DNA from 2 places in the Oceanobacillus sp. FSL W7-1304 genome. Region 2 is predicted to be linked to the other one. Evidence: riboswitches for the same ligand, from Rfam matches in the RefSeq annotation. Region 2 holds a riboswitch; the other holds the start of a gene.
What was found. A riboswitch is a leader RNA that binds a small molecule or an ion and turns the genes downstream of it on or off. The one in region 2 is predicted to bind lysine.
Positions count from the first base shown of each region.

Region 1 (15,238 bases), 350 kb from region 2:
GTGACATTTTTAATATTTATCATTATTACGCGCATATGAGTGGTTATGATGATAATATAAAACTTGGACAAGTTGTACAGCCTGGAGATGTGCTCGGCAGTGTTGGATCAACCGGCTATGGTCCACCAGGAACATCTGGAAAATTCCCGCCCCATTTACACTACGGGATGTATAAGGATAATGGGTATAGTGAATGGTCCTTTGACCCCTACCCTTACTTGCGAAAATGGGAGCGCATGGCTAGAGATAAACAATAGTTGGACCATAAATCCGACGTATAAGCAAAGGAGTCGTTACCATTCCGGTAACGACTCCTTTGTAACACTTTAATCTGTTTGCTTTGATTTTCTCATTGCGTTCCATACACTCGCAATCAGACCGCCCCAAATTATTATCATCCCAATTACCATTACAAAAATAGATGCACCACTCATTCGTTAGCCTCCTTTTTCTCGTCTATATCCTTTTTCCATTTGATTAACGACATCAAAATACCAATTACAAGTGCTGCTATCGCGATCGACCAACCACCATATAAGATAAATGTATTGGAGTACCCTTCATAGTTACCTGTGTCCGTTGCAAATTCCTTTAGGAGGTTCTGCTTAAATAAACCATACATCATGTATCCCATGACGATAGGCGTTATTACCCCTAAACTAATTGTCCACCATGAACCAAGTCGGATATCCGAAATCCCGTCTGCATGATCTTTATACATTTTAACCTTACGGAGAATCCAAGCAATTAAGACAACCTCAACAAACCCAAGCATCGCTACACCGAATTGATTAATAAAATAATCAACTACATCTAGGAAGAACAGTCCGCCTTGTGTCGCAAACAGCAACGAGATAACAGCGGCTAAACCACCGCCTATTAGGACTGCTTTTTTCCTTGAGATTTGGAATTTATCCGACAAACCAGATACATACGTTTCTGTAATTGAGATTAATGAGGTTAATCCAGCTAACATTAACGAAACAAAGAATAATACCCCAAAAAGTTCGTTAAAGGCTGTGAATTCATTAATGATTGCTGGAAATGCTACGAATGCTAAGCCAACTCCACCACTTACAACTTCATTAATCGGCAAACCTGACTGTAAAGCCATAAATCCTAAAATACCAAACACACCAATACCCGCTAACAATTCAAAACCAGAATTCGCAAATCCTACGATAAAAGCGTTATTTGTAATGTCTGATTTCTTTGGCAAATAACTGGCGTACGTAATCATAATTGCAAAAGCAATGGATAAACTAAAGAAAATTTGTCCATATGCCGCAATCCATACATCCGGTGAAAAAATTTGGCCGAAATCAGGTGCAAAAAACGCATCCAATCCTTGCATAGCTCCTGGAAGGGTTAGTGCTCGAATAACAATGATGAGGAATATAATGACTAATGCTGGAATAAAAATACGATTTGCAATTTCAATCCCTTTCTTCACACCTTTAAATAGAATTCCTAATACCAGTGCCCAAACAATGATTAAAGGAATTAATACACCAGGAACCAGATCCCCTATCTGTCCTGGGACTTCTGCTAAATTTAGATAATCGCCATATAAAAATCCTTGTGTATCCTCTCCCCACCCTAAATTAAAAGAAAAAACAGAATACGATATGGCCCAGGCAACGATTACCGAATAATAGGTTGAAATAATAAATGCTACTGCAACTCCCCACCAGCCAACCCATTCTGTTTTTTTATGCATTCGTTTAAACGTTAATGGTGCAGAACCTCGATACTTATGTCCCATTGTAAATTCCAATATCAAAATCGGAATTCCGGCGGTGAGCAGTGCAAACAGATAAGGAATCAGAAATGCTCCGCCGCCATTTTCATAGGCAACTGCAGGAAAACGCCAAATGTTCCCAAGGCCGATAGCCGATCCGGCTGCCGCCAAAATAAAACCTGCCCTTGTCCCCCACTGAGAACGATTTTCCATGACCAAACCTCCCCTTTTTTTATACAAGCTCTGTATTATTTATATTATGAAGGTTTACAATAATTACTCTTTTCTGATATATTTATTACATAGTTTCCTTACGAAGAACAAAAGCGCAAGCGCCCGGTTAGCGACGTACGGACTGGACTGAGCCGCAGGAGATAAAGGAAACACGACGACCGCAGGGAGTCGATGTTGACTTATCGTACGGAGGTGAGGGAAGTCTCGCTAGTCGCTGGGCGCTGGAGCTGGACGTAGCCGTTTAGGTAACTAAGTTATCCACAGCATTCAAATTTTATAGTTTCCTGGTGCAACAAAAAAAGATGTGTGATGACATTACTGTCATCACACATCTTAGAAATTTTTCAGCCTATATTTATTTCGCTGTTTTACTTTTTAAAACAGTACGATATACAAATACAATCCCAAAAAGGAATACAAGTGTAACTGCCAAGGAAAGCATAATTTGCCCTGTCAATCCAAGCAGTAAAAACCCTAGTATTGCTACAACTGCTGCAAGTATTGCATATGGCAGCTGCGTTAATACGTGATCAATATGGTTAGCCCCTGCTCCTGTTGAGGAGAGAATCGTCGTATCGGAAATAGGTGAGCAATGATCACCAAATACAGCTCCTGCAAGTACAGCTGCTAATGCCGGCAGTAATAACTCAACATTTGTATTGCTCATTACTTCTGCTGCAATTGGAAGCATGATACCAAATGTACCCCATGAAGACCCAGTAGACAATGCCATCATCGCTGCAATAACAAAGAATATTAACGGTAGATAGCTAACACCTATAGAGGAATCATTAACTAAATTTGCTAAATAGGTCCCTGTTTCCAATGTACCGATTACCGAACCGATCATCCAAGCTAAAATGAGAATATAAATAGCCGGAAGCATCGTTTTTGTCCCTTCTACAAAGATTTTCATAGAATTTGCTTTTGGCTTTCCTTGGACTAAATGAAAAATAAAAGCAGTCAATACGGCTAAAATACCACCAATTGCTAATGATTTGTTAACATCTGTATTCGCAAAAGCATCCAATATCGTAGCATTTCCATCTGTTGCTTGAATACCCGTAGTTATCATTGCTACAACGGTAGCTACAAAAAGAACTAAGATTGGTATAAATAAATGGTATACCTTTCCGTTTTGATTTGGCTTAAACACATCGCCTAAATCCCCTGCAACCGTATTCTGCTCTGGATTCAAAAGCTCTCCTGTTTCCATCGCACGTTTTTCATGTGTACGCATTGGACCAATATTAAATTGAAAATACGCTACAATAAATACAAGCAGGACTGCTGCTATTGCATAAAAATTCATCGGAATCATCCAGATAAATGCCTCAATCGGCTGATATTCTGTAATTTCATTGGCAGCAAACAATCCACCAAGAATTCCAATAATATAAGCTCCCCAGCTTGAGATAGGCGAAATAACTGTTATCGGGGCTGATGTTGAATCAATATAATAGGCAAGCTTCGCTCTGGACACTTTGTGACGATCTGTTAATGGTCTTGCAATTTGACCAACTGCAAGGCTGTTAAAATAGTCATCAATAAAAATAATCAATCCTAAAACGCCTGTCATTAACTGTGCACCTCTACGTGTTTTCACTCGTTTCATCATCCAGTCACCAAAAGCTCTGCTTCCTCCGGATGCTTGTAAAAAGGCAGTCATGATACCTAATAATAATAAAAATCCAATTAACTGAATATTTCCTGTATTAGGTGCTCCCTCTGAAACAAAAATTTCATAAAATACATACCAAATTTCCTTAACTGCTTGCAACACATTAAAATCATGAATAAATAATGCTCCAATTATTATCCCTGATCCTAATGATAATAAAATTTTCCTCGTTGTAATAACGAGCACCAGCATGATTAATGCTGGAATAATCGAATAAATTGTACCTTCCATTGTAATCCCCCCATAATTATTTCTCAGATGTGGTTTTCGAGATAAACGAGTTGATGATGAAATGTTGGTTTACGACATATGTACGTGCTAGCTTCTTAAAAAAGCACACAAAAAAACAATGACAGAAAATAACCATCATTGTTTTTTACAATTACAATATACGTTATCCTCCATCTCGATCAGTAGTTCTCCATGCACATCCATTTCAGCGGTTGTTCAAAAAGTCCGGTAAAAATGACACATCGAGATCAGTAGACCTTCGACTAAGTACCGACACGTCCTGTGTCGAACGTCGAAGTCACCACATCCTGTGGAAGCTCGTTGGCTTGCTTTTCCGTTCTTCACGTATTAATTGCATACGTTACGGTACGGGGAGCTTCGCCGCCTCGAACTTCTCGGTCCTTTTTATCCTCTTTTTTGAACTCTCACTTTAAGCATGACAGTACATCTCTTGTTCAAAGATGTACCAGCAAATAATAAGTTTGACTCTTATTACGCTTCGGCAAATACCCCTTTCACCAACCATCACTGTTGTCATTCTCCGGTGGATTACTTATAATATTTGCGCCTCTACCTCACCGATCTGATAAGGTTTATTATTGAGTTAAAGGATATTCATAAAGTCCGGTAAAAGTGACACTTCGAATTTCTTCGTTAGCTTGCTTTTCCGTTCCTCACGTATTAATTGCATACGTTCCGGTACGGGAAGCTACGCTGCCTCGAACTTCTCGGTCCTTTTTATCCTCCTTTTGAATACACATAGTTACTCCCATACTATACTAGATTTTTAGTTATTCTGCAAGTCGTCTTTTGGTATAGCAATTGACGGACCATCACTGCCACCACCATAGAAATCTGGAACCTTGCCCATAATGGCACTACCATCCAAGTATATCTCCGTATTAACTGTTGTTACATCGGATGTAAATGGGATGACAATCTGCACATCCGCCTCTACATTAATATAAAGCGATACCCAAGCACCATTAATACCAAATTCCTCAATTTCACGTACAACATTTGTCCGAACATTCCCTACAACCTCGAAATTAATCGGTATTTTCGGACCTAGGTTTGCAAGTACCGTATTTCCGGTAACCTGCCCTAAAGGGATCTCAACCAATGTCGGATCCTGTTTCGCCATATCTTCAGCACCATCACTATATTCATATGGTTCGGTAAGCGGATCTTCAAATTCCAATGGGTCACCGCGGTTAACGTTGATGAAAAATTCTTCCACCCTGTCTGTTGCGACTCGATTAATTTCACTGATGATAGAATTGTTCCAGTTATACGTTGAAAAATTCCCTTCATTGTCATATGTAATATTTACCATGTCATCAAAACTATAATCTTCAACATACCGAACGGCTGAATTGATCGCCCGCGTTGCAAACTCATCGACTCTTCTTTCCGCTATATGCATTAGAACTGGTTCAATTCGTTTATCAATTAATTGCATACTTAAAAATACACAGACTACAAAAATAATCATCGTTATGATTAAAATATGTTTCCCTGGAGGCAATGCTGTTCGTTTGCGAAAACGTTTTTTATGTCTCAACTCAGGAACCCCCTCTGGAATAATCCTATGCTTGTTCCACAGGGGGTAGACTAAGTAATTTATAAACATAATAAAAATGCCTCCCTAATGGAAGACATTTGCATTAATTATGATATTCTTAACAAAGCTTCTTTACCCGTCATACCAACTTCCCAGCCATAAGCTTTTGAAGCATCTGTTATCTTCTGTAATGGAGCGTGTAATAATTCATCGATCGTTCGCACACCCATCGCACGCCCCGCGATAACATTACGCTCCATTAATTTTGGAACTTCATTAAAAATATCTACATCCAATGCCGCACACATAATATAGCCAATGTCATTGGATATCGTCAGCAAATTCGTTTTTGGAAGCTCAACACGTACTGCCATAAAAATCATGCCGTCTACTTCAAGTGGATTTACCGTAATCATAATGAATTGCCCCCTTCGCAATGTACCATATATGTGTATGCATGAAGGGGCCAACATGTCACAAGCAGCGGCCTCTTAGGAATAATATGGAAATTTAGCACGAAGCGTTTTTGCGAGCAAATCCCTTAAAAATTCCGGGACAAAATATTGCTTCGAATCCGATTTCGCTACCTCCGGTAATAGACGGCCGAATGTGAAGGTATCGGCAGTCGCGATATAGTATGTTCGATCTGGATCGATCTCTTCTCCATTTTCTAACAGAACCTGTTTCACATACTCCTCACCATTTTTATGAAATCCTGTTTCTACCTGGATTCCTGCAAACATCATTCTTCCCAGTACTTTCCCACGAAATCCAAAGCCTTTCAATGCCAGCTGCATAAATTCCTTTGTTAATGATACACGGACAACTTCGATCAATTCATTTCCTTTCAGATCCACAACAACAGGATTAATTGGATGTGGGCAAATCCGATGAATATCTCCATACGTGATAGCCCCTACTGGTAAGCTTTCCAGTAACAGACCGTTATTCAACATCGCAGCATCGGCTTTTGTCCATTCCTTAACTGTATTCGTCAGCTCCTGCATGATTGGTGTATCCTTATACCAATTAACAGTCAATGGACTGTCAATCTGTACAACGGTTTCACCAAGCAAGCTATTAGCCTCATTTAGCATCACGTGTAATGTCTGCTCCGTTTCAGCATCTTTTTCCAAATGCGTAATGTCAGCTGTATATGCCTCTTTTTTCACCAATTTTTTCTGCTTATGGTCCCAAGTAAGAATAACTTCACCTATATAAGCGCAATGCTTTCCTGCTGCAGTAATCACAGCATTATTGATATATTCGCCACTACGAAGCAAATGATGTGTATGGCCACCAATAATCGCATCTACAGCATCATACCTTCTTGCAATTTCTTGATCGATGGTAATACCAAGATGCGACATGACAATGATTATATCAACGGAATTCTCTAGATCTTTCATATACTTATCCAACACTTCAAATTCAGGTGAAACATACCAATTTAACAGCTCATAAAAGGCATTAAATGGCGCAGTTAAACCAATCATACCAATTTTCACACCATGCTTTGTCTCAATATTTACTGTCGGACGTAACCATGGTGGCTGCATGTTATCAGTACTATGCAGGTTCGCACATGTGACTTCGAATGCAGCTTCATCATATAAATGGTATAAATCCTGATGAGACATTGTAATCCCTTCGTTATTGCCGATGGTAACATAATCATAACCTGCATCATTTAATAGCTTGACATTCGCTTTTCCCATTGTTGCCTCTGTTATAGAATGAGATCGGTCTACATGATCTCCAATATCAATTGTCCAGTTTGATTCACCACGTTGATTCCGTAGCGCTCGTGCTTCTTTTAAATAAGTCACAACACGTGGCCATTGTTTAAAATCACTATGTAAATCATTCGTATAATAAAAGTAGAATTTCTCTTCCATTTACATAACCCCTTAGGATAATCCTTGATAAATCATACGCAATCCAATAAAAATTAAAATGACGCGCAATCCCCATTCCAATACTTTTCCAGGAAGAAGCTGATTCACCTTTGCTCCTAACTTCCCACCAATCCAAGCACCTGGGATAAAGAATAACACATATTCCCATGCAATATGTCCAAGCACAATATGTGTACTAGCACCAACAATGCTAACAAAGAAAATCATAAACATTGATGTTGCGGTTGCAATATGTGCAGGAAACCCGAACAACAGAATCATTGCCGGCACCATAATGGAACCACCACCAATTCCAAAAAGCCCGGATAACGTCCCAACAATTAAGGATAGCACAAACGCTCCTAAGATCGGTACACGATATCGATATGTTTCTCCGAATAATTCAAATGTACGGACACCTTTTTCATCCCCAGTGAATTCCTTTTTAGGATTCCGATCCCTTTTAATAAAGAAAAGAAGGGATATAACGATCATTAATACGCCAAAATATAATAAAAATGACTTCGAATCAACAAACTGATTTAACCATGAACCAATTGCTCCGCCTGGAATACTTCCCGTCAGAAATAAAAGTCCAGTTTTATAATCAACTCGTTTCACTTTTGCATATGACAGTGTTGAGGATAGTGCTGTAACAATCATTGCAATTAAAGAAATCCCAACAATGGATTGTGGAGTCACCCAGGAAAAGCTATCTAAAAACGAGCTAACCAACAGTAACGTTGGTATAAGAATAATTCCTCCGCCAAGCCCCATAATGGATCCAACAAATGCGGTAATCAGACCAATCGTTAAACATATTAAAAAAACCAAAACAACCCCTACCATCTGTAATATTGTATCTATATCTTATCATATTGATGAATGAAACTCGCATTGTATCTTGTTGAAAATATTTCTCATTATACGAGTACGAATGAGTAAACCTTGTGTATCAAATGAATTACTAACTTAGCAACAAACAACACGATACTTTTTCTTAGTCATCGTAACGTTTCCTTATATTAATGCCTGTCAAAGTCTTCTTATAAATATACCGATCCATTATACCAGATCCTAAAATAACTCCCGTTACAATTAGAATAAAGCCAAAGAAATGCGCAACTGAAATTTGTTCACCAAGAAATAAAAAAGATCCCAGCAATGCAAAGAAAGGTTGTAAATTCATAAATATCGATGCTTTCCCTGGCCCTACATTTTGAATCGCATGATTGTACAGAAATTGACCAAGTGCAGTTGCAAAAATAGCGGAAGCAAGGAAAATAGACCACCCAACCAACGTCCCATCCTGCAAACTCGATATTCCTTCTGGCTCCAAAACGAAACTGATACAAAATAATAAAAATGATCCTATCAATAAAGTTGTTGCAGTAACTAATCTCGCTCCCATCGTTTCTGTTGCTTTTTTTATGTAGATAAAACTTAACGCTTGAGATAGTACTGCAAGGAAAATATAAATATCACCGATATTCATTGTCAAACCATTTATATTCCCAACAAGAATAACGAAAGAAACACCGGACAAACCAAGAATAATGCCAATTATCCTCATTAAGGAAAGCTTATCTTTTAACATTTTACTTGCAAGTATGGAAGTAAATAACGGAACTGTCCCTAAAAGCAAACCTGAATTAGAGGCACTCGTTTGCGTCAACCCAACCGATAGAAAGAAATGATGGCCAACTACCCCTGTAACGGAAACAAGAATAATGTAAGATAATTCTTGTTTTTTAGGTAAACGTATTTGTTTTCTTGCCCATAAGATTAAATACACAACAACAGCTGCTAAGAAAATACGAAAAGAAGTGATCGTCACTGCTGAAAATTGCCCTACAATCACTTTAATTGCAATTACATTAAATCCCCACATGACCATTACTAAAATAAGTTGCCCATACATTAGGGAATTCCCCATTTAATCCCTTCTTTCGTTACGTTTGCAACCATAGCTATCTAAACTCACTGCTAATTATAGATGATTTTTTACCGTATTACGTTTTTCAGAACCATAGTTAAAGGCTGATTTTTATAAAATATGGTCGAGCATCCTAAGTTAGCCCGACCTGGTAACTATTTCTTATCTTCTACGATACCATATAACACTGCTCTATCCTTATATATCTGTAATACAAATCAATCAAATATTAACAAATATTTGTTCACACCTCTGCCCCCTCAATATATACATGTTCCGCTTTAGACAATAAATCAAAAGGACTCCCACTCCAAATAACGAAATCAGCATCCTTCCCTGGCTCAATGGATCCCACACGATCTTCAATACCTAGATGTTTTGCAGCATTTAATGTGATTGTTTGAAGTGCCTCCTGTTCACTTAGCCCATTCCGAATTGCATGAACAGCACTTGTAACAAGATAGTCAATCCCAACAACTGGATGATCTGTAGTTAACGAGCATGCTATTCCAGCATCCATTAACGTTTTAATTGTAGTCCAGCCTTTATCCTTTAATTCCACTTTCGAACGTGTAGACATCGTTGGCCCAACGGATACTTTCACGTCATGTTTAGCTATGAACGCTGCAATTTTATGTCCTTCTGTACAGTGTTCAATGGTCATATCGATATCAAATTCACGTTTGATACGCAATGCTGTCAGAATATCATCCGCGCGATGGGCATGAACACGTAATGGAATCTCCTTCTTCAATACTTTCGCTAAATTCTCTAAGTCTAGTTTTCGTTCCTTCTCCTCTTTATGTAAATAATTTTGTGCTTCGATTAATTTCTCCCTTAGCTGTGCAGCAACACCCATTCTCGTAACAGGCATTCTTCCTTTTCCACCGTGAAATCGTTTCGGATTTTCTCCTAACGCAGCCTTCATACCTGATGGAGATTTTACGACCATCTCATCTACAATATTTCCAGCGGTTTTTAATATTACCATTTCTCCCCCAATAACATTGGCACTACCCGGCATGATTTGGGCCGTGGTAACACCAGATTTTCTAGCATCCTTAAACCCTATTTCCATAGGATTAATTCCATCAATAGCACGCAAGCTAGGGGTAACGGAACTACTCGTTTCATTATAATCAGCTCCTTCTAACCCAACACCTTCTTCAGAAATCCCTAAATGGGTGTGAACGTCAATAAGACCAGGGGTTAGTACTTTCCCTTGTGCATCGATTACATGATAGAAATCTGGGATCTCACTTGCAGGTACAAGCTTTGCGAACTTGCCATTTTCAATGATAAGATCTTGATCCTCGAATCTATTTCCTTTCCCGTCATAAATAATTGCATTGGTTATTGCCAACATGAATACCACTCCTACTATATTATTAGGTACAATTCTAAATTACCCATAAAAAATAGCTTATAAGGCTTTTATCCTAACTATTTAAATAATTTCCGTTAGAAAGCTATTGTTTTATTCTAAAAGTTATTATATATTAATTATTATATCTTTTGTACAAATTTAGACATATTCCGACACGAAAGGAGCAAACAAAATTGTTTGAATCATTAAAAAAATACTCATTATCCTTGATTAGTACCCTTTTCTTAGCTATTTTACTTACAGCTTGTGCTAGTGAACCAGAGGAATCTTCTTCTAGTTCAAACGGAGAGGATGAAACGGCAGGTGGCAAAGAATTAGTCATCTCTACCGCTTCGGATGCAATATCACTAGATCCTGCTGGTGCGAATGATGTTCCTTCATTCGATGTTCAAAACAATATTTTTGAAAGATTGGTATCTTACGATCAAAATATGGAGCTTCAACCAGGACTTGCAGAAAGCTGGGAACAAATTGACGAAACAACCTGGGAGTTTAAACTACGTGAAGACGTTACCTTCCATGACGGCTCTGAATTTAATGCAGAAGCTGTTAAAGCGAACATAGAACGCATCAAGGATCCAGAAGTTGCAGCTCCTGCAGCATACTTACTTGATATGATTAGCGAAGTTGTAGTTGTAGATAATTATACCGTTCAATTCAAAACAGAATTCCCGTACTCTGGTTTACCATCTAACCTAAGTCATTCGGTTTCAGGTATGATTTCGCCAGAACAAATCAGTGAAGATTATGCTGCAATGGCGGACGGAGAATCAGTTGGTAGTGTTATCAATGCAAATCCAATTGGAACTGGCTTCTTGAAATTTGACGATTGGCAGCCTGGACAGCTTATCCGTCTAGTGAAAAACGAAGAATATTGGGAAGAACCAGCAAAGATCGATTCTGTTACATTTAAAGTTGTACCAGAAGATTTAACTCGTATTGCTGAATTGGAAACTGGAGACACCCATATTTCGAATCCATTGAATTCTTCGGATGTATCACAAATCGATTCTAAAGAAAATTTATCAGTTTTACAGCAAGGAAGCCTTGCATTAGATTATGTTGGATTTAATACATCGAAAGAACCGTTTAATGACCAGCTTGTCCGTCAAGCAATTACAATGGCCATTGATAAAGATCAAATAATCAATGGAATCTACGAGGGATACGCACAAGTTGCGGAAGGTCCTCTACCACCAAATGTTTATGGTTATGATGAAAATGTAGAAGGACTATCCCGTGACCAAGGTAAAGCAAAAGAATTACTTGCTGAAGCAGGATACCAGGATGGATTTACAACAACTCTTATGACAAACGATACGCGTGAACGTATGGACATTGCAACGAATATTCAATCACAGCTTGCAGAAATTGGAATTACGGTTGAAATCGAGGTGTTGGAATGGGGAGCATATATCGAAAAACTGGATGCAGGCGAACAGGAAATGTTTATTTTAGGTTGGTCTAACAGTACTGCCCATGCGGATAATACGTTCTATCCATTATTCCACAGTGATAATCTTGGAGCATCTGGAAATACGGTATTCTTTGAAAACAGTGAACTAGATACCTTAATTGAAGAAGCTCGTCAAGCACAAGACGAAGCTGAGCAATTAGAGCTTTATAAACAAGCAGAAGAAATGCTTGTAGATCTTGCTCCAATAGCTTACTTAACGCACAAAGATTATTTATTAGGTGTACGTGATGAAGTGAAGGGATTAACAATGTATCCTTCAAAATTGCTAAATTTGAAAGAAGTATCTATTGAGGAATAAGTTTATTTGCTTTGGAGGCTGTCCGAGGGTTCGGGCAACCTCCTTTCATATAATAAATAACCCCGACACGTTTAATACATGCACTTACACTATCTTAATTCTGATTCGTTCCACCCACTTACGCAAGAGCTGATAATACTGAGGTAAGCTTGCAAAAATTTCTAACGCCAATTCTTCATTATACGTATGGACAGTTAAGTTACGATGGTCTACCATATTTAATCCAAGTATGGTTTCTCTTTCACTAAATATACCAACTTCTCGAGAAGAACGAATTACTCCTTTTGGCGAGCCAATATCAATACCTTCCACATCATACAAATATTGTTTAGCAGTCTTCCAACATGCCTCAAAACTATATTCAAATCTTTGTATTGCAGCATCCCTTTCAACTGTTGTTGGTTCCGTTATTATCACTAACTCATAAAAAGTGCTTAAAGCCTTTTCTGTACTCTTAAGTCGTTCGTACAATCTCTCCATACAATTCCCTCCTTCTCCACCTTTTCAACTATCAATGAGTTTGCTTTCGATAAATCTACTAAATCAACATTATATGGTAATGTTGATTCTTCAATTCTTTCACGAAGCTCCACCCATTTTTCTATTGGGATTTCTTTTTGGGAGTGTAGAGCAACATCAATATCCGATGTTTGTTTCTCCTCGTTACGAGCCCAAGAACCAAATAGATAAATACTAACAGGGATGTTTTTTAATGTTTCCAAAACTATCTGCCTAAGTTGGAGTAAAATTTGATCTCTCTTTGAAATATTAGGATTCATAGTAAGTCACACCTTTTAGTTGAATTTTATTCATTATATTATGAGTATATCATTCACGATAAATGCGAAACCCATAACAGCCTTGTCACTTTACATATTTATCCTCCAAAACCTCATAATTACGATGCTTAATTTTACTCCACTCTGTTTTCTTATAGTGAATGTTTTTTATCCATCCATTTATATCTTCACGATTAAAAGGACGATATCTTTGACTTTCTACCCATTTACGTATTTTGTCATGTTCTGGATGGGTTTCATCTTCAAATATTTCTAAGAAGTGATAGAACCCGGGAATTCCACCTACATCCTCTGGCGGTGCGTCTTGTTCCCCTTCTAACAAGGTTGGATAACCAAAATAGTAATCATCGACCACTTTTTCTAGTTTAACCGTAAACCTCCAACCATCACCAAAATCATACATATAATTTAATTCCTGATATTTTTCTAGGTACTTATCAATTTTAATCGATTGGGGTTTCCTTACTTTAACTAAGACCCGTTGCATACGTCTTCTTTCAAATTCTCTAAATTCAATCGGAACCTTTTCCAACTTTTTTAATAGTAGGTCTGGATTCACATTTTGCTGTTCTAAATAGGCCTGTTCATCATTTGTTACAGAAATATTCTCTTGATTAGTTAAATCGAATTTATATAGATGAAAATCCTCTAATATACTCGAGAAGTTCGTAACCCCTTGAATGGTATCATGGAGCCGTTTAAATGTAGCCCCTGCTGGCATAATCACTCTTCGCCAAATTAGCGGATCAAAGCCGATCATTTCTATTTTTAGGATATAAGATTTCATTTGTCCTCCTCCTAACTGTGCTATTATTTTTGTCAGGCATGATTTATAAATTCGGAAAAACAGTTCATTATTATAGATAATTAAAAGTATAAACCCATGCCACAACAATTACAATTAAGGCATGGGTTTATACCATTTTTCCCAGAGAAAAATTTGAATTATAAAAACTTGATTATGATTGAGGGTCTTTCATGCTATTCAAATTCCCCCATGATTTTTTATCCATTTTCATTATCCGAATTTACGTAAATTCCTTATTGTTAACAAGCTCTTCAAGTATAGTACTTAATCTTGAAGCAACCGAATTATAAATTCCTTTATATCTACAACACGTGGATATATTGGTTTCTCCTCGGTTCCTGTTATTATCAGTGGTACAAGAGATTCTTGTTTGTGCAAGGAACCGTGTGCTGCACCAGAAAGATGGACAGGTGATGATTGCGCCTTAAACTCACAGCCCGGTTTCGCATTGACGACAATGAAACGCCCCGAATGGGAGTTGAAAACACTATACAACCGAGCTAACGCATCTGGATAGTTACCATAGGTGACTCTTTTTTCAGTGGTCAGATTTAAATCTAGAATCTTAGCATCCCCTTCTATACTCCATGATTGATTATAAATATCAGTAAATTTCCCGGAAGGGCGATATTTCAGTGACCCTTCTTTCATACCAGATTCTACATGAATGGAGCTTTCATTTTTCCAGGCTATAATATCGATCCTCTCATCGTTTTTGAGCTGTTCGATAATAGCAGACAACGGCAGACTGTCATCCAGTACATAAATATAAGACATCCGCTGATTTACACATAGAACGATCTGATCTTTCTTATGTACTGGGCGTCTTATTCGGGAGATACGGTATTTTTTTAACCATTTTCTTAAATCAATGACAAATTCTCGATGATTTGTTCCTGTTGCAGAGTGACCATTATCCCCCATCACTAGCCATGCATTTTGATTAATTGCTTCCTTCCAGCTTGGATACAAGTCCAATATTTTTTGAATTTCCTTATCAATCTTTGTGATACCTTTAATATCCATCGGCCCCTTTAAATGAATTCGGGCATCCATGTCCTGAAATATACAGAAGGTAAATGAAGGAAGTTTGTTCTTTCTAATAAGATACTTAAGTTCCCAAGCAGTATATTTATAGTTTCCAGCAGCTATTTGCGTTGCGAATCCCCATGGACGTACTTTT
Region 1 is NZ_CP150211.1:1,153,370-1,168,607, forward strand. It holds gene NYE61_RS05725 (M23 family metallopeptidase) at 1-257, shown strand, start outside; gene NYE61_RS05730 (methionine/alanine import family NSS transporter small subunit) at 327-434, opposite strand; gene NYE61_RS05735 (sodium-dependent transporter) at 431-1,954, opposite strand; gene NYE61_RS05740 (Na+/H+ antiporter NhaC family protein) at 2,331-3,887, opposite strand; lysine riboswitch at 4,063-4,468, opposite strand; gene yunB (sporulation protein YunB) at 4,675-5,451, opposite strand; gene NYE61_RS05750 (DUF1805 domain-containing protein) at 5,559-5,867, opposite strand; gene NYE61_RS05755 (bifunctional UDP-sugar hydrolase/5'-nucleotidase) at 5,943-7,349, opposite strand; gene NYE61_RS05760 (sulfite exporter TauE/SafE family protein) at 7,362-8,183, opposite strand; gene NYE61_RS05765 (DMT family transporter) at 8,350-9,285, opposite strand; gene NYE61_RS05770 (amidohydrolase) at 9,530-10,651, opposite strand; gene NYE61_RS05775 (glutathione ABC transporter substrate-binding protein) at 10,846-12,447, shown strand; gene NYE61_RS05780 (HI0074 family nucleotidyltransferase substrate-binding subunit) at 12,532-12,927, opposite strand; gene NYE61_RS05785 (nucleotidyltransferase domain-containing protein) at 12,882-13,226, opposite strand; gene NYE61_RS05790 (plasmid pRiA4b ORF-3 family protein) at 13,312-14,034, opposite strand; gene NYE61_RS05795 (alkaline phosphatase family protein) at 14,320-15,238, opposite strand, start outside.
Region 1: another riboswitch for lysine. It lies ahead of NYE61_RS05740 (Na+/H+ antiporter NhaC family protein); the one in region 2 lies ahead of dapA (4-hydroxy-tetrahydrodipicolinate synthase).

Region 2 (15,238 bases):
TAAAATGGCGTCTAAAAAACACTACCTTTTTTGTTGCTGAGATAAATCACCGAATAGTAGGGTTTGCTAATTTTTTTCAAGTTCCTGAAAGTGGGCGAGTAGAATTAGGAGCGATTTATATATATCCGGAGTATCAAGGGGCAGGAATTGGTACTGCGTTTTTAAGAGCCGGTATTGACCAATTTGGTTTGAGGGAACTTCATTTGAATGTGGAGAAAAATAACCAAATTGGAATGAATTTCTATCATGCTAAAGGATTCGAAGTGGTAGCTGAGTATGATGATAACTTAGAGGGGCACATGTTGAATACGGTTCGAATGGTATTGCGTCTAGGGAAATAACCTATCTAATTAAAGGGAGAGAGAAACAATGATGATAAGAAAAGCAACGATTGTTGATGCAGAAGATATTGCTAAAGTACATGTAGACAGCTGGAAGACAGCTTATAAGGGGATCTTACCTGACGAATTTTTAAATCGTTTATCCTATGAACAACGAACAATGCTTTGGGAGCGTAATACATTGGAACAGAATGTATACGTTGCGGAAAATGCTGAGGGCAAAGTTGTTGGTTTTTCTATCGGTGAAAAGGAAAGAACAGAAATGTATGACGGGTATGAAGGGGAACTTAATGCGATTTATATTTTAAAAGCATATCAGCGGCAAGGTATCGGAAAGCTGCTTATTCAACCTGTCGTGGAAGAATTGCTGCAAAAAGGAATAACTACAATGATTGTTAAGGTGATTGAAGAAAATCCATCAAGGGTTTTTTATGAATCATTAGGGGCGCATATTGTCGATCGTTTAGAAATCAAAATAGCTGGTGCGTTCATGCATGAAATTGTTTATGGATGGTCGGATTTGAAACAGTTGCAGAAGGTTGCTGAACGGGCGTATGAAAAGTGAATGGTTAACCTCTGTGGAATAATAGACGATAGAAGTTGTGCAAGCAGAAGTGAGATGTGATAATGATTGGTTTGGATGGAAACAGATGAATATTGAATCATGGATCGCAATTTAGGTGTTGCAGGTGCGGTTGCACTGATTTGGTAAACAGAAAAAGAAGAAAAAAAAGCGCTGCTCCTCTCTCTAAAACAGGAAGAGAGGAGCTGGTTGAGTAATCGGAGGGAAATAAATGATTTTACATACGGAAAAGTCAAGGGAAGGGGAAACGATTATTTTCCTGCATACAGCGCTACAGACAGGTGGAACGGAGCTTGCGGAACAAGCTGCTTATTTTCGTGGAAATATCAGGTGATTTTACCGGATTTATGTGGTCATGGTAAATCCGATTCGGAAGCGTATGTGGATTATTTTAACGAATCTGCAAAGGTTTTGTTGGAGACGATGGATTATTTAGAAATCGACACTGCTCATGTTGCAGGCTGTTCACTAGGGGCACTCGTTGGTTTCAAAATGAAGGGAAATGAATAATGTTTAAATATACCATTTGTTTCATTAGACGGGGTGATGAACTATTAATGCTAAATCGAGAAAAGTCTATTTGGATGGGCAGGTGGAATGGTGTAGGAGGGAAAGTCGAACCTGGGGAAACGCCAACTGATTGTATTTTACGTGAAGTGAGAGAGGAAACTGGAATCCTCTTATCAGTGGTTCAGTATAAAGGAACGGTTACATGGGGAGACAAGAGCCATTATTCAGGCGGCATGCACGCATTTATTGCAAAGGTGCCTAAAAATTATACTTATCAAACGCCATTCAAAACTGAAGAAGGAATATTAGACTGGAAAAAAATCGATTGGATTCTGCATCCCGAAAATACTGGCATAGCTAATCTGCACTATTATTTGTCGCAGATGCTAGAAGAAGAAAATACATATGAATATCGGTTTGCTTATGAAGGGGAAGACGTGATAGCATATAACGTTTTTCCGCTTGAAGAATATGTGCCAATAAGCTAGAAACATGGGGGAATATATGTTAACGACAAAACAATTACGCGATATCAAAGCGCTTCAGTATCTCTGTGAAGCAGACGATCAAATAACGTTAAAATTGAATTGGGATATGCTGCAAAATAGAGAGGCAAACGAAAAGAATGACTTTTTTTATTATGAAGATGAAGAACTGATTGCATTTTTAGGTTTGTATGGATTTGGGAATAAAGCAGAGATATGTGGAATGGTTAAGCCGGCGTATCGTAGGAAAGGTATATTTTCAAGGTTGCTTGATGAAGCACTTGCCATTTGTAAAAAACGGAAGTATAGAGAGATTTTATTGAATGCACCAGCTGCATCTGCAACAGCAAAGGAATTTTTAAAAACAATTAAATGTGACCATACATCAACAGAATATCAAATGAAGTGGTCGAATATGGACCTTCATGAAGACATAGAAGTTATAGTTAGACCTTCTCTATCAGAACAGGATTTTAAAACAGAAATACAATTAGATATAAGCTGTTTTAATTTCTTAGAAGACGAAGCAGTTGATTATAATCAGCGGATAAGGAGAGATGATAAACAGCGTTTTTTTATCATTGAACATGAAAAGAGGTCCGTTGGAAAAATACGTATTTCTCATGAAGAGTCAGAAGCTTGGATTTATGGATTCGCTGTTTTTCCTGAATTTCAAGGAAAAGGAATTGGAAGAAGAGCTTTAAGGCAAGTAATAATGAATGAATATAGAAATGGTTACGATGTATTTCTAGATGTAGAAGCGAAAAATTCCAATGCGCTGAAATTATATGAATCCTGTGGCTTTCGAACATTTCAAGCGCAGGAATATTATACGTTGGGTACAAGTTGACGGTTCAATAATGAAAAAGCTATGATGGAGTTTAAATAGCTGTGACGAAAGAAGTATTTCCAGAACATGAATAGGAGTTGTTTTGATGAGCAATTCAGAAGCAATTAAAAAAAGAATAGCAGTAGCTGGCAAAAGAACTCCTGCCGATACCGTTATTAAAAATGCTGATATTCTAAATGTTTTTACAGGAGAAATGATGGATGGAGATATTGCGATTGTCGATGGCTATATTGCTGGAATTGGATCGTATGACGGAATGGAAGTAATAGATGCCAGTGGGAAAACAGTGGTACCAGGATTTATTGATGGTCACGTTCATATCGAAAGTACGATGCTCACTCCACGGGAATTTTCCAAGCTTTCGTTACAACATGGTGTAACGACAGTTATAACGGATCCACATGAGATTGCCAATGTAGCCGGAGCAGAAGGAATCCAGTTTTTTTGAATGACGCCGAAGATCTGCCGATGGATATTTTCATCAATTTGCCATCCAGTGTACCGGCAACTATGTTTGAAAACAATGGTGCAACATTAGATGCGAAAGGTTTACAGCCCTTTTTGGCTCATCCAAATGTTCTGGGTCTTGCTGAGGTCATGGATTTTTCTTCTGTGAAAAATGGAGAGAAACAGATTATTAACAAGATAGCAATGGTTCAAGCGAATGGAGGAGTAATTGACGGACATGCAGCAGGAGTTGATAAGGAAGATTTAAACGTCTATATGGCTGCGGGAATTCGCACGGATCATGAAAGTGTAAGCAGTCAAGAAGGAAAAGCCCGTCTTGATTTAGGGATGTATCTAATGGTAAGAGAAGGTACTGTTGCCAAGGACTTAGAGGCATTACTTCCGATTATCACAGCACAAAATTCCAGAAGGTGTATGTTTGTAACAGATGATATATTGTTAGATGATCTTGTAGAGCAAGGAAGCATTGATCATATTGTCCGACTTGCAATGGAAAAGGGACTAGACCCGGCAATTGCGATTCAGATGGCAAGCTTGAATGCTGCTGAATGTTTTGGTTTACGTCATATTGGAGCTGTTGCATCAGGATATCAGGCAGATTTTCTGCTGTTAGATGACTTACAGTCTGTCTCCATTCATCAAGTATATAAGGGTGGCAAGTGTGTTGTAGATAAGGGAGAAATTAATAAAGCATCATTTTCTGAGGTGCGATCAATTCAAAGCACGATGGCTTCTCTTCCCGCATTTCATACAAAAAAGCTAACTGAAAATGATTTAGAGCTTCCTCTTAAATCAACTGATTGTAATATTATCGAAATTATGCCGAACAGTATTGTGACGAAGCATTTAAAAGAAAGTGTACACGTAGAAAATGGATTGTTTGTTGCTTCAGCAAAAACTGATCATCTGAAGGTGGCTGTGATTGAAAGACATAAGGGTACCGGAAATGTTGGAATAGGGATTGTGAAAGGATTTCGATTGCAAAAAGGGGCAATTGCTACTTCAGTGGCACATGATTCTCACAATATTGTTGTTGTTGGAGTATCTGATAAGGAGATGCTTCGCGCGGTCGATGAAGTTTTAAAAACAAATGGTGGATTAGTAGTTGTAGATGGAAAAGAAGTGTTAGCTTCCTTATCTTTACCTGTTGGAGGATTGATGTCTAACACTACTTATGAAGATACTTACAAAACGCTACAAAAAATGAATGCTGCAACAAGCAAGTTAGGTGCAAGTGAATCATTTAATTTGTTTCTAACTCTATCTTTCTTAACCTTACCAGTAATACCTGAATTAAAGCTTACGGATCAGGGGTTATTCCATTTCGATTCCTTTTCCTTAATTGATATAGAAATTTAATGCATTAAAAATCCCTTGGAATTTAGTTGAATTTCAAGGGATTTTTTTGTTATATCAGTTATTATCCTGCAATTGCTTTATCCGCTTCCTTTTTCTTTACATTCCTTTTTTCAATCGTACCATCTGATTTAACACGACGAATAAAGAAAGCCAGAACTAGTGCTACAGCTCCGATTATGGTGGAAACAAAGAAAGAAAAATTGATTCCATGAAGCATTGCTTCATTGATAATTTGTGCCTGTGCCTCTGCAATTGCTTGGTTAGATTGTGCTATACTAGAATCTATTGTTGCCATCGCATTTTCAGTTAATTCAAGTGCTTTTGCTTCTGTACGATTATTCATTAAGGTAACTAATAATGCAGCACCAATTGCACCAGAAACCTGTTGAAGCGTATTATTCATTGCAGTCCCGTGTGGGTTTGCTTCCATGGGTAACTGATTTAATCCATTTGTCATGACTGGCATCATTACCATAGACATTCCAAAGCTACGGAAAGTAAATAAAAGCATGAGACTCACATAGGACATTTCCATATCTAGTTGACTGAAGAAAAAGGTCGTTGTTACGACAATAATTAGCCCTATAATGGCAAGCGTTCTTGCTCCGTATTTATCAAAAAGACGGCCGGTGATCGGGGACATGAATCCCATTACGACTGCTCCAGGAAGCATGAGTAATCCAGCGTCCATTGGAGAAAAACCACGAATGGTTTGAATATAAATCGGTACTAATATCATCGCAGAGAACATTGCCATGGATAAAACAATGGAGATTGCTGATGATAATGCGAACATTGGATATTTGAATATCCGGAATTCGAGCATTGGGTCATCCATTCGAAGCTGACGAAGTATCAAGGCAATTAAAGCTATGATACCGACGATAATTGTGCTGTATACAAGTGGGTGATCCCATCCCTTGTCACCAGCTGAACTGAAGCCGTATAATAGTCCGCCAAAGCCGAAACTAGATAAAACAATGGAAAATACATCGAGCTTTATATGACGCTGTGGTGTAATATTTTTCAGTTTGAAAATGGAATAAATTAAGGTAAAGACAGCAAAAGGTAATACAATGTCGAACAGCATTCTCCAACTGTAGTGTTCAACAATCCAGCCAGAAAGTGTTGGCCCGATTGCTGGTGCCACAAACATAACCATTCCAAAGATACCCATCGCAGTACCTCTTTTTTCGATTGGAAAGGCAGTTAGCATGATATTCATTAACAATGGCATCATCATCGCTGATCCTGCTGCTTGAATCATTCTTGCAGTAAGAAGTATACCGAATGTTGGAGACAAGCTTGCAAGCAATGTGCCTATCGTAAACAATGTCATTGCAGTCAGAAATAGACTGCGATTCGTAAAACGTTGAATAAAAAATGCACTCGCAGGAATTAAAATTCCGTTAATAAGCATGTATCCTGTAGACAACCATTGGACAGCTGTAGGATTTACTTGAAATTCATCCATAATAGATGGCAGAGCAATATTTAACAGGGTTTCATTTAAGATGGAAACAAAGGCGCCGATAAATAAAATTGCAATCATACCATATGGAGGTTTATGTTGAATAGGATTTATTTCACTCATTATTCCTAATCCTTCTTTCTATAATTAAATAGTCCTGCATTTAGGACAAAGTATATTCTATACTCACAGTCTAATAATATCAAGTATATAATTTATTTTCTATGTAAAAATTGATATAACAAGTTTAAAAGACTATATTATAACTAGACGACTATTATAAAAAGGTGATTAAATGAACCGTAAGAAAAAGCAAATTATAAATGCTGCACATCGTTTGTTTATTGAAAAAGGATTTGTAGCAACATCAATTCAAGATATTTTAGATGAAGCGGAAATTGCAAAGGGGACGTTTTATAATTACTTTACTTCAAAAAATGAATGCTTAATGGCAATATTGGAATTTGTATATGAAGAAACGAACCAAAAAAGAAATGAGATTGCGCATGGGAAAAATATAAATGATGAGAAGGTTTTAGCTGAACAAATAGCTATTCGGATGGATACGAATCGCAAGCATAGCATGATGGCGCTTTTTTCTTCGATATCGCTTTTGGATGATGAAGATTTACAAGCATTCATTGGAAAGCAACACAGAAGGGAATTACAATGGGTTGCAAAAAGACTAAAAGAGGTTAATGGAGCGGATACAGAACGCTTTGCATTGGATCATGCTGTCATTCTTTTGGGGACTATCCATCACGCCGTTCATCTTTTGAAAATCAATGAGAATAAAGAAATAACGCCAAGAAAAGTGATACAATTTGCTATCGATTCTATAAAGCCCATTGTGAAAGGACACTCCCAGGAAGTGCTTTTTCATGCGGATATGATTTCAAACGTTCCAGAAGATATAGGTGAGAATATCATGTCTTTAAAAATACAAACAATTTCTCAGTTAGAGACATTACTTAAAGAAGTAAACAAACGAGAAGGGAATCATACAAAGAAATGTGAATATCTGCAATTTTTAATCGGTGAATTAGAAATGGAAAAACCACGACTCTTTTTAGTAGAAAGTGTTCTCATGTCTTTGTCAAAAATAGTTGATGAACGAGAAGTAATTGGCAATGAACGACAAGTCTTCCAGCTGCTATGGACTTTCATTGAAAAAATTAAAGAAGCAGAAGCGGAAAAATAACTTCTTTATGTGAAATAATTAGATTAGTTTAATTATGTTGATTCAAAGGAATGATAATGATATAGGATTAAAATCGACTACTGTAAGGGAGATGCATATGAGCAGATTACTACGAAGACTTATTCGATATGGTCCGATTCTTTATCCAATCATTAGAAAACTGTGGAAAAATCGGAAAGCTAAAAGAAACTATAATTAATTGTTGTAGAGGTGGTTCAAATTGGGCCGCCTCTAAAATATTAATGGAGAGCTGGCTATCATTTTTTAGACAATCATCAATTCTCCTTGTTATAATTAAGTATATATTGGGATAATACATACCGCAGAAAAAGCGAGGAAATGACATGCAATATACGATAAGGAACATGACAGAAACGTATGCGATTGAGGTTCTTTGCTGGAAATATGAACGACCATATAATTTCTATAATCAAGTATTAACAAGTCATGCAATTATGGAATTGACGGGAAATAAATACTATGTTGTCTTTGACCAATACGATGTGTTGATAGGATTTTTCTGTGTTGGAGCTTCTGCTAAGGTGCCTGCTGGCTATCCACATGGTGCATATCAAGAAGCTTGTGTAGATGTGGGATTAGGTATGAAGCCAGCATTTACTGGAAAAGGGCTTGGCTTTTCGTTTTTTTCAGCTATTCTTGATTTTGTAGCAGAAAACTATGAAGGAATAGATATAAGACTAACCGTTGCTACCTTTAATAAACGAGCCATTCGTCTTTATGAAAAAGCGGGCTTTGTTGAACAAACTAAATTTCAAAGTGAGCGGGCCGAGTTTAGTACCATGATCAAGCGGATAGTCTAGCTAGGGAAATTTTATTTCTTTGGCATAAGACCAGATGAAAAATAAACCGGCTATGAACGCAGGCGATGCATCATAACCGATTCATATATTAAAATCCAAGGTCTTCGATTTGATTTTGGAGTTCAGTAATCGTTTCAATCGTTTGGAATAATTCCGATTCCTCTAGCTTCTCAACAGCGACTTCTCCATTTTGAATAACATTTGATGTAATGTCCAAGAGTTGTTGATTTTTTTCTGTGAAATTTTGGTGCAGACCTTCTGCGAGTTCAGGAACATCTATGGCATTAAAATCAGCAATGGATTCCTCTAAGGCTATGAAATGACTTTTTAAATCTTCTTGTACTGCCGGGTCGGAAACTGCTTGATCTACAAGTCCTGGAACCTCTTCTGTAAAGCTGCTCAATTCATTTAAATACTCCGTTGCCTCTGTTGCATAGTCCAATGTATTATTCGTCTCCTCAATGAAGAAACAACCGGAAAGTACGGTCGATATTAATAAAAGCATTATTAATTTTTTCATATGAATCTCCTTTCAACTAGATTTATTTTAGCCTATTTTCTACAATAATTAAACATTTCATTTTGTAAGCGTTTTATTTTCATATCTGAAATAACAATTATTTTGAGTGAAAGCTGAAAGTGAGTTCGAGAAGTCACATTACTTGAATATATGACCTCAATTTGATAAACATATAGTTATGTAATTAAAGTATTACAATAAGATACGTAACTATAGATGGAGGAATTATAGAATGAAAATTGTTGCGATGGTAGGAAGTAACCGTAAAGAGTCCTATAACATGAAGCTTGTTCAGTTCATGCAGAATAGATATGCAGGAAAAGTTGATATTGAAATTTTACCGATTGATCAGCTGCCGATGTATAACGAAGATGACGAACTAAATCCGCCAGAGGTTGTAAAAGAAATCCGTGCGAAAATAATGGCAAGTGATGGAATCTTATTTGCAACTCCAGAATACAATGGCTCTATTTCTGGAATGCTAAAAAATGCAATTGATTGGTTTTCTCGTGTAGAAAAAGTAATGGTGAAAAAGCCAGCAATGATTGTTGGAGCTTCAATGGGGGCGTTAGGTACAGTGAAAGCACAACTGCATTTACGTCAAATTTTGAATGCGCCAGGAGTAGCAACATTGACATTGCCTGGAAATGAAGTTTTTGTTGGCTCTGTTCATGAAAAAATTGACGCACAAGGGAATCTGACAAATGAGCCAACAGTTCAATTTATTGATTCCGTTGTAACGAATTTTGTTAGCTGGACTGAAAGTTTTAAAGTAACTGCTGATGTAAAATAATGATTAATAGTAAACTCCGCTGCTTGTATCGTATACAAAACAGCGGAGTTTTTAGTTGAAGCTTATGCTGCAAATGGTTTACTGTTGATATTCGACTTCCGTACCACCAGCATACTCGATGTCTAGTTCAACATTCTGCGCGTCAGTTGGGATATTGAAAGCTTCAAGGACAGTACTTAGAACCTCTTCCTTTGGCGTATTTTCATCAAAGTCAAAAGTAGAGAAGATGCTATCAAGCTCTTGCATCGCTTCATCGCCTCGTAATTGAATTCCTTGTGTTTCATTTCGATAGGATGCTTCCGTTTCGTTCGTATCCTGCTCATATTCTACTTCGACAATATCTTCTGTTCCTTCGAAATCTGCTTCTAAATCAAAGCTAGTAAACGCGTAATCGGATTCCGTATCTGTTGTTACATTATCACTGTCATTCGTTGCATTATTATCTGTCGCTGAACCACTGTCTGTATTGCCATTATTTTGATCGTTAGAAGCATTATCTTGATCGTTTGTGGCGTTGTTTTCCGTCTCTCCCGCATTATTATCCGCTGGAGGATTTGTATCTTCTTCCGTAGTTCCACATGCTGCAATAAGAAAGGCTAATGTTGTTATTGTTATTAGTACCATAAACTTTTTCATGGTGCTCACTCCTATCTAATAGTTTATACCACTATATTGCCCAAAAGCCTAAAAACTAAACGATGTAATAGCATTTTGTATCTTTTCACCTATGGTAAGAATCTTAATTGTAGATTCGAATGATAGAACTAGAATATTCTAAGTAATTTGTATCAGGAAGTGATTGTGAATTCTAATGCTTATTAAAAGCCTTGAAAATCGAATGCATTCGTTTCCAAGGCTTGTTCTAATATTTATTTGTTGTTTGTTACTTTGTTGTAGGCACCATGCATAACTGGGCCAACATATTCATTTAGCTTCCAACCATTAGCAATTGCTGCAGTAACAAAATCCTTAGCAGCAAATACGGATTCCTTTACACTTTTGCCATTTGCTAGATTTGCTGTGATTGCTGCAGCAAATGTACATCCAGCTCCATGATTATATGTGGTATCGACTTTTTCTTTTTCAAGTATTTCAAAGTCTGTACCATCATAAAATAAATCAATCGCTTTTTCATGATCCAGCGCCTTGCCGCCTTTAATGACAACATTCTTGGCACCGAGCTCGTGGATTTTTAATGCAGCTTGTTTCATATCTTCAATTGATTTTAAGGGCTTAGTCTGTGCTAATTGACTAGCTTCAAATAAGTTAGGTGTTGTAACGAGTGCGCGCGGAAGAAGATATTCACGCATTGCGTCTGTATTTTCCGGCTGTAATACTTCATCTTCGCCTTTACAAACCATAACTGGATCTAGTACGAAATTATTAATTTTATATGCATCGATTTTTTCTGCACCAAGCTTAATGATATCAACCGAGCCTAACATACCGGATTTCATCGCGTCTACTCCGACGGATAGAATCGTGTCTAATTGTCTGTTTACAAGATCCAGGTCAATTGGTGTTACGTGATGATTCCATCCCTCTGGATTCATTGTAACGATGCAGGTTAATGCAGTCATACCATATACATCATGCTCCTGAAACGTTTTTAAATCAGCAGCGATACCTGCACCTCCACTTGTGTCCGAACCTGCAAGTGTTAACGTTTTTTTCATTGTCATTGATAGAACCTCCTCTAGAATGCTAATTTTTATTATAGCACTTTTGAAGGGTCTGTCACTAAACACATACTCATGGATTGTTAAAAATAACTTGACGTTTGGTGGTCTAAATCATATTAGTTTGATATGATTAATACAGAAAATAAGAATAAAGGGAGAGAGGTTGTACGATGGATGTTTTTCAAGCGATACAAGAAAGGCGCGAAATTACTGCGTATGTTAACCGTTGCATTCCGAATGAAGTACTAGAAAAAGTCGTGGATGCAGGTTATTATGCACCATCAGGAAATAATCTTCCGTCAAAGTCGTTAATTGTAGTAAGGAATCGTTCTACCTTGGACAGTCTTGCTGCAACAACACCTTATATGAAATGGTTAAAAGAGGCACAGGCGGCGATTGTCGTTACGGGAAAGTCCCAAATAAGTAAATACTGGCTGCAGGATGCATCAATTGCTTGTGCGTTTATTTGGCTCGAAGCAGTTGAGGTTGGGCTTGGTGCAGCGTTTGGAGCGGTTTATCATTCCGAGGATGAGAACGAATCCATCGATAGGGAAAACCATGTGCGAAAGCTGCTTAGCATACCGGAAGAACACCGTATTGTCGCTATTTTGGGAATGGGGTATCCTCAAGAAGCATTAAAACCGAAAAAACACCTAGCAAGAGAAGAAATTGTACATTATGATACATTTAGCTAAAATGCATGAAACTGTTCTCTAAACATAAGTTTGGACAACAGTTTCTTTGCTTAACATGCAACTATGACTTCCCGTGATTTTGATCTTGATATAGCATATCTATCTTTTTTTGCAAGTCTGTTATTTGCTGCTGCATCAATAGAATCTGCTGATCCATCTGTATCTTTTCCTGATTTACTTGTAGTTCCACTTCTTTTTCCTGTTCGTATGTGATAAAGGAACCAATAACTGCCAAATTACTTCCAATGGTACTAATTAAACCACCTACTAGAATTAGCTTATCACCGAAATTTGCAGGGAGGTCACGATATGAATTTCGCTCCATCTTAATTACCTCCTCAGAATTAAGTTATGTAATAGCGTATGTTTTGTTCGCTTATCCTGCCCATCATTTTGAAAGTAATGCTGTTCTTTTCATGTGGTTCAAATGCTTGTTTTCTAGATATATCCCTGTTATAATACACATAATAATTAAATACTTTCTTATTTTAGATTTGTAAAGTAAGGGTAGAGGTGCAAAGACCATTAATACTTACATGGAGGAGAATGAGCTCTGAAGAAATGTGAGGAAAGGGGGATTTGCCGAAGTGGAAGAAGACTCATCTTCTGAAGCTGGGCCTGTTATCAAATAGATACGGGACTGTCATATAGGAAACTATATGGAGGGCTATCAAGCTTAGAACGGTAAATAATGTTCTATAAGCGGCAGCGAGCTCTCTCTCGTTGCTGCTTTTTAATTTGGTCCTAAAGCATCAATAAAATATTGGATGAAAAGGGTGTATTGATATGAATTTTGGTAATGTATTAACAGCAATGGTTACTCCGTTTAATGAGGCGGGAGAAATTAATTTTGAACGAACAAAGGGCTTAGTTAATTACTTGATAGCAAACGGTACAGAAGGTTTAGTTGTTGCTGGGACAACGGGGGAATCACCAACACTCTCTAATAATGAAAAAGTGAAGTTATTTCAAACAGTTGTAGAAGAAGTAAATGGAAGGATTCCTGTTATTGCAGGAACTGGTACGAATAATACAAGAGCATCTATTGAATTAACGAAAGAGGCAGCGGCTACAGGTGTTGACGGGATTATGCTTGTTGTTCCTTACTATAATAAACCGTCACAAGAAGGCATGTATCAGCATTTTAAATCGATTGCAGAAAGTACAGCACTTCCTGTCATGCTTTATAATATTCCAGGTAGAAGTGTGGTAAACATGGAATTAGAAACGATTGTTCGACTTTCTAGAATCCCAAACATTGTTTCACTAAAAGAAGCTAGTGGGGATTTAGATAAGGTTTCGGAGATTATAAGCCATACTTCTGATAATTTTACTGTTTACAGCGGGGATGATAGTCTGACATTGCCGACACTTGCTGTAGGTGGAACTGGGGTTATTTCTGTAGCATCACACATATTAGGTAATGAGATGCAAGAGATGGTAAAGCTTTTTCAGAATGGTGATGTAGCTAATGCCAGTGCTATACACCGACATATTTTGCCAGTAATGAAAGCATTGTTTTCAGCTCCAAGCCCTACCCCAGTAAAAGAAGCACTGAACCATATTGGAGTACCAGTTGGTGGTGTTCGTCTACCACTTGTACCATTGACGGAGTCAGAAAGAGCGTCTATTTGTAAACTAGTAGCGGCCTATGAAGTGAAAAACGCAATCGGATATTAAGTTAGAGAAAAGGAGTAAGCAGTGAAGCTTATTCCTTTTTTTGATACCAGGGAATGCTGTGGATAAATACCTTATGACACGATAACGAAGACTTACCGACTTGGGAAGACATAGATTAGTAGCACTTATACCCTGGAGTGAATCACCTGCGCAGGAATGTTCGATAAGTCGAACCTACTCCAAAATATGGGGCGCAGTCCGTACATCAGCGTCAACTTACCAAATATGAAGTCTGACGAAAGCCATTAAAAAATTAACCTCTCTAGACGTATCCATGTATAATAAATTAAGTGGATTAAGTAGCTAACCTTTAATAAAGTGAGGAATGCAAATGAATCGAAAAATTCTCGTATCGTATGATGGTTCAAATCGTAGTAAAAAGGCGATTAAAGAGGCAAAGAATCAGGCGTCAATTACAGAAAAAGCAGAAGTACATGTTATTTCTGTTGTGACACCGGGAATTAAAAGTAACGAGACAGCTATTGCAGGCAACATATCCATGGCAGATGCAGAATTTCTTTTACCGGAACTACATCAAATCAAGAAGGAAATGGAAGCATCAGGAATTGTTACGATAACGGAAATTCGGACGGACTTTTCACAGCGTAACCCGGGGAGAGCGATTTGTGAATATGCTTTAGCTAACGAAATAGATTTGATCATTGTAGGCAATCGGGGGCTTAGTAATATAAAAAGTCTTCTGTTAGGTAGTGTGAGCAATACGATTGTACAGAACGCCAAGTGCCCTGTTTTGATTGTTAAATAGAATGAAGCATAAAGGAGTATGAATATGGCTGAATTAAATTATAAAATTGTAGAAACAATTGCTGTTATTTCGGAGTCGCCAAAAGGATGGACAAAGGAATTGAATGTGATCAGCTGGAATGGTCGCCCACCAAAATATGATTTACGAGACTGGGCACCTGGTAAGGAAAAGATGGGTAAAGGTGTTACTTTAACAGAAGAAGAGATTGTCCAATTGAAGAAAGCATTGGCAAATTTAAACGCGCTTTCGGAATAGAACGATTATCTAAATCACTGACTTTGGGAGATGGCTGATGATTTGGATAAATTGTAATAAAGACAAATGAAAAGTGGGAGATAAAATGAGAGAAATCGTTATTACTCTTGCGGAAATTGTAAATAATATTCATGACATCCTTACAGACATGTTCGGTCTACATATGACAGATAAAGAACTCCATTTTTGGATTATGGGCTTTATGGGAATGACGATTTTCTTCTTTGTCTATATCTTTTTCAAGCTATTGGAAAAGCTTAAATGGAGTACGACGATATTTTCCTTTATCTATACGTTCACCATTATGGTTGTTATCGTTTTTGCAATTGAATTGCAGCAAGCAATTACGAATCGGGGAAACATGGAGTTTGCAGATGCAGTAATGGGACTATGGGGCTTTTTTGTCATGTTTTTCATTTATGCTGTAATTGCATGCGTTATTTACTTTGCTATAAAATTTATTAAGAAGTAGCTGACTGCCCAACAAAGTGAGACTATGCGATCGCTCGTTTTGTTGGGCAGTTTTTACGTGAATTCTACTTCCTCTTTTGGAGACGGTGAAAATTCTCTAACGTAAGGAGCAAGGTTAATTTTATCACCCTTAAAATCGACAACTATGTTAACACCCTAGCTATCCGTTTACTTCGGTATTTTAAATCATGTATACTTATGTGAAGATGTTCACTAAAATAGCTTTCGTTAGGGGGAGAATCAATGAATAGATTGAAGAATATAGCAGCAGAACAGAAAGGAAAGCT
Region 2 is NZ_CP150211.1:1,503,467-1,518,704, reverse strand. It holds gene NYE61_RS07550 (GNAT family N-acetyltransferase) at 1-341, shown strand, start outside; gene NYE61_RS07545 (GNAT family N-acetyltransferase) at 370-906, shown strand; gene NYE61_RS07540 (hypothetical protein) at 1,136-1,258, shown strand; gene NYE61_RS07535 (hypothetical protein) at 1,255-1,434, shown strand; gene NYE61_RS07530 (8-oxo-dGTP diphosphatase) at 1,434-1,922, shown strand; gene NYE61_RS07525 (GNAT family N-acetyltransferase) at 1,939-2,769, shown strand; gene NYE61_RS07520 (amidohydrolase family protein) at 2,855-3,217, shown strand; gene ade (adenine deaminase) at 3,214-4,596, shown strand; gene NYE61_RS07510 (DHA2 family efflux MFS transporter permease subunit) at 4,658-6,190, opposite strand; gene NYE61_RS07505 (TetR/AcrR family transcriptional regulator) at 6,363-7,268, shown strand; gene NYE61_RS07500 (GNAT family N-acetyltransferase) at 7,613-8,089, shown strand; gene NYE61_RS07495 (DUF6376 family protein) at 8,178-8,609, opposite strand; gene NYE61_RS07490 (NADPH-dependent FMN reductase) at 8,842-9,402, shown strand; gene NYE61_RS07485 (YusW family protein) at 9,481-10,038, opposite strand; gene pdxK (pyridoxine/pyridoxal/pyridoxamine kinase) at 10,272-11,084, opposite strand; gene NYE61_RS07475 (nitroreductase family protein) at 11,255-11,779, shown strand; gene NYE61_RS07470 (hypothetical protein) at 11,841-12,104, opposite strand; lysine riboswitch at 12,280-12,457, shown strand; gene dapA (4-hydroxy-tetrahydrodipicolinate synthase) at 12,566-13,459, shown strand; gene NYE61_RS07460 (universal stress protein) at 13,791-14,225, shown strand; gene NYE61_RS07455 (PC4/YdbC family ssDNA-binding protein) at 14,250-14,480, shown strand; gene NYE61_RS07450 (hypothetical protein) at 14,566-14,952, shown strand; gene cydD (thiol reductant ABC exporter subunit CydD) at 15,195-15,238, shown strand, end outside.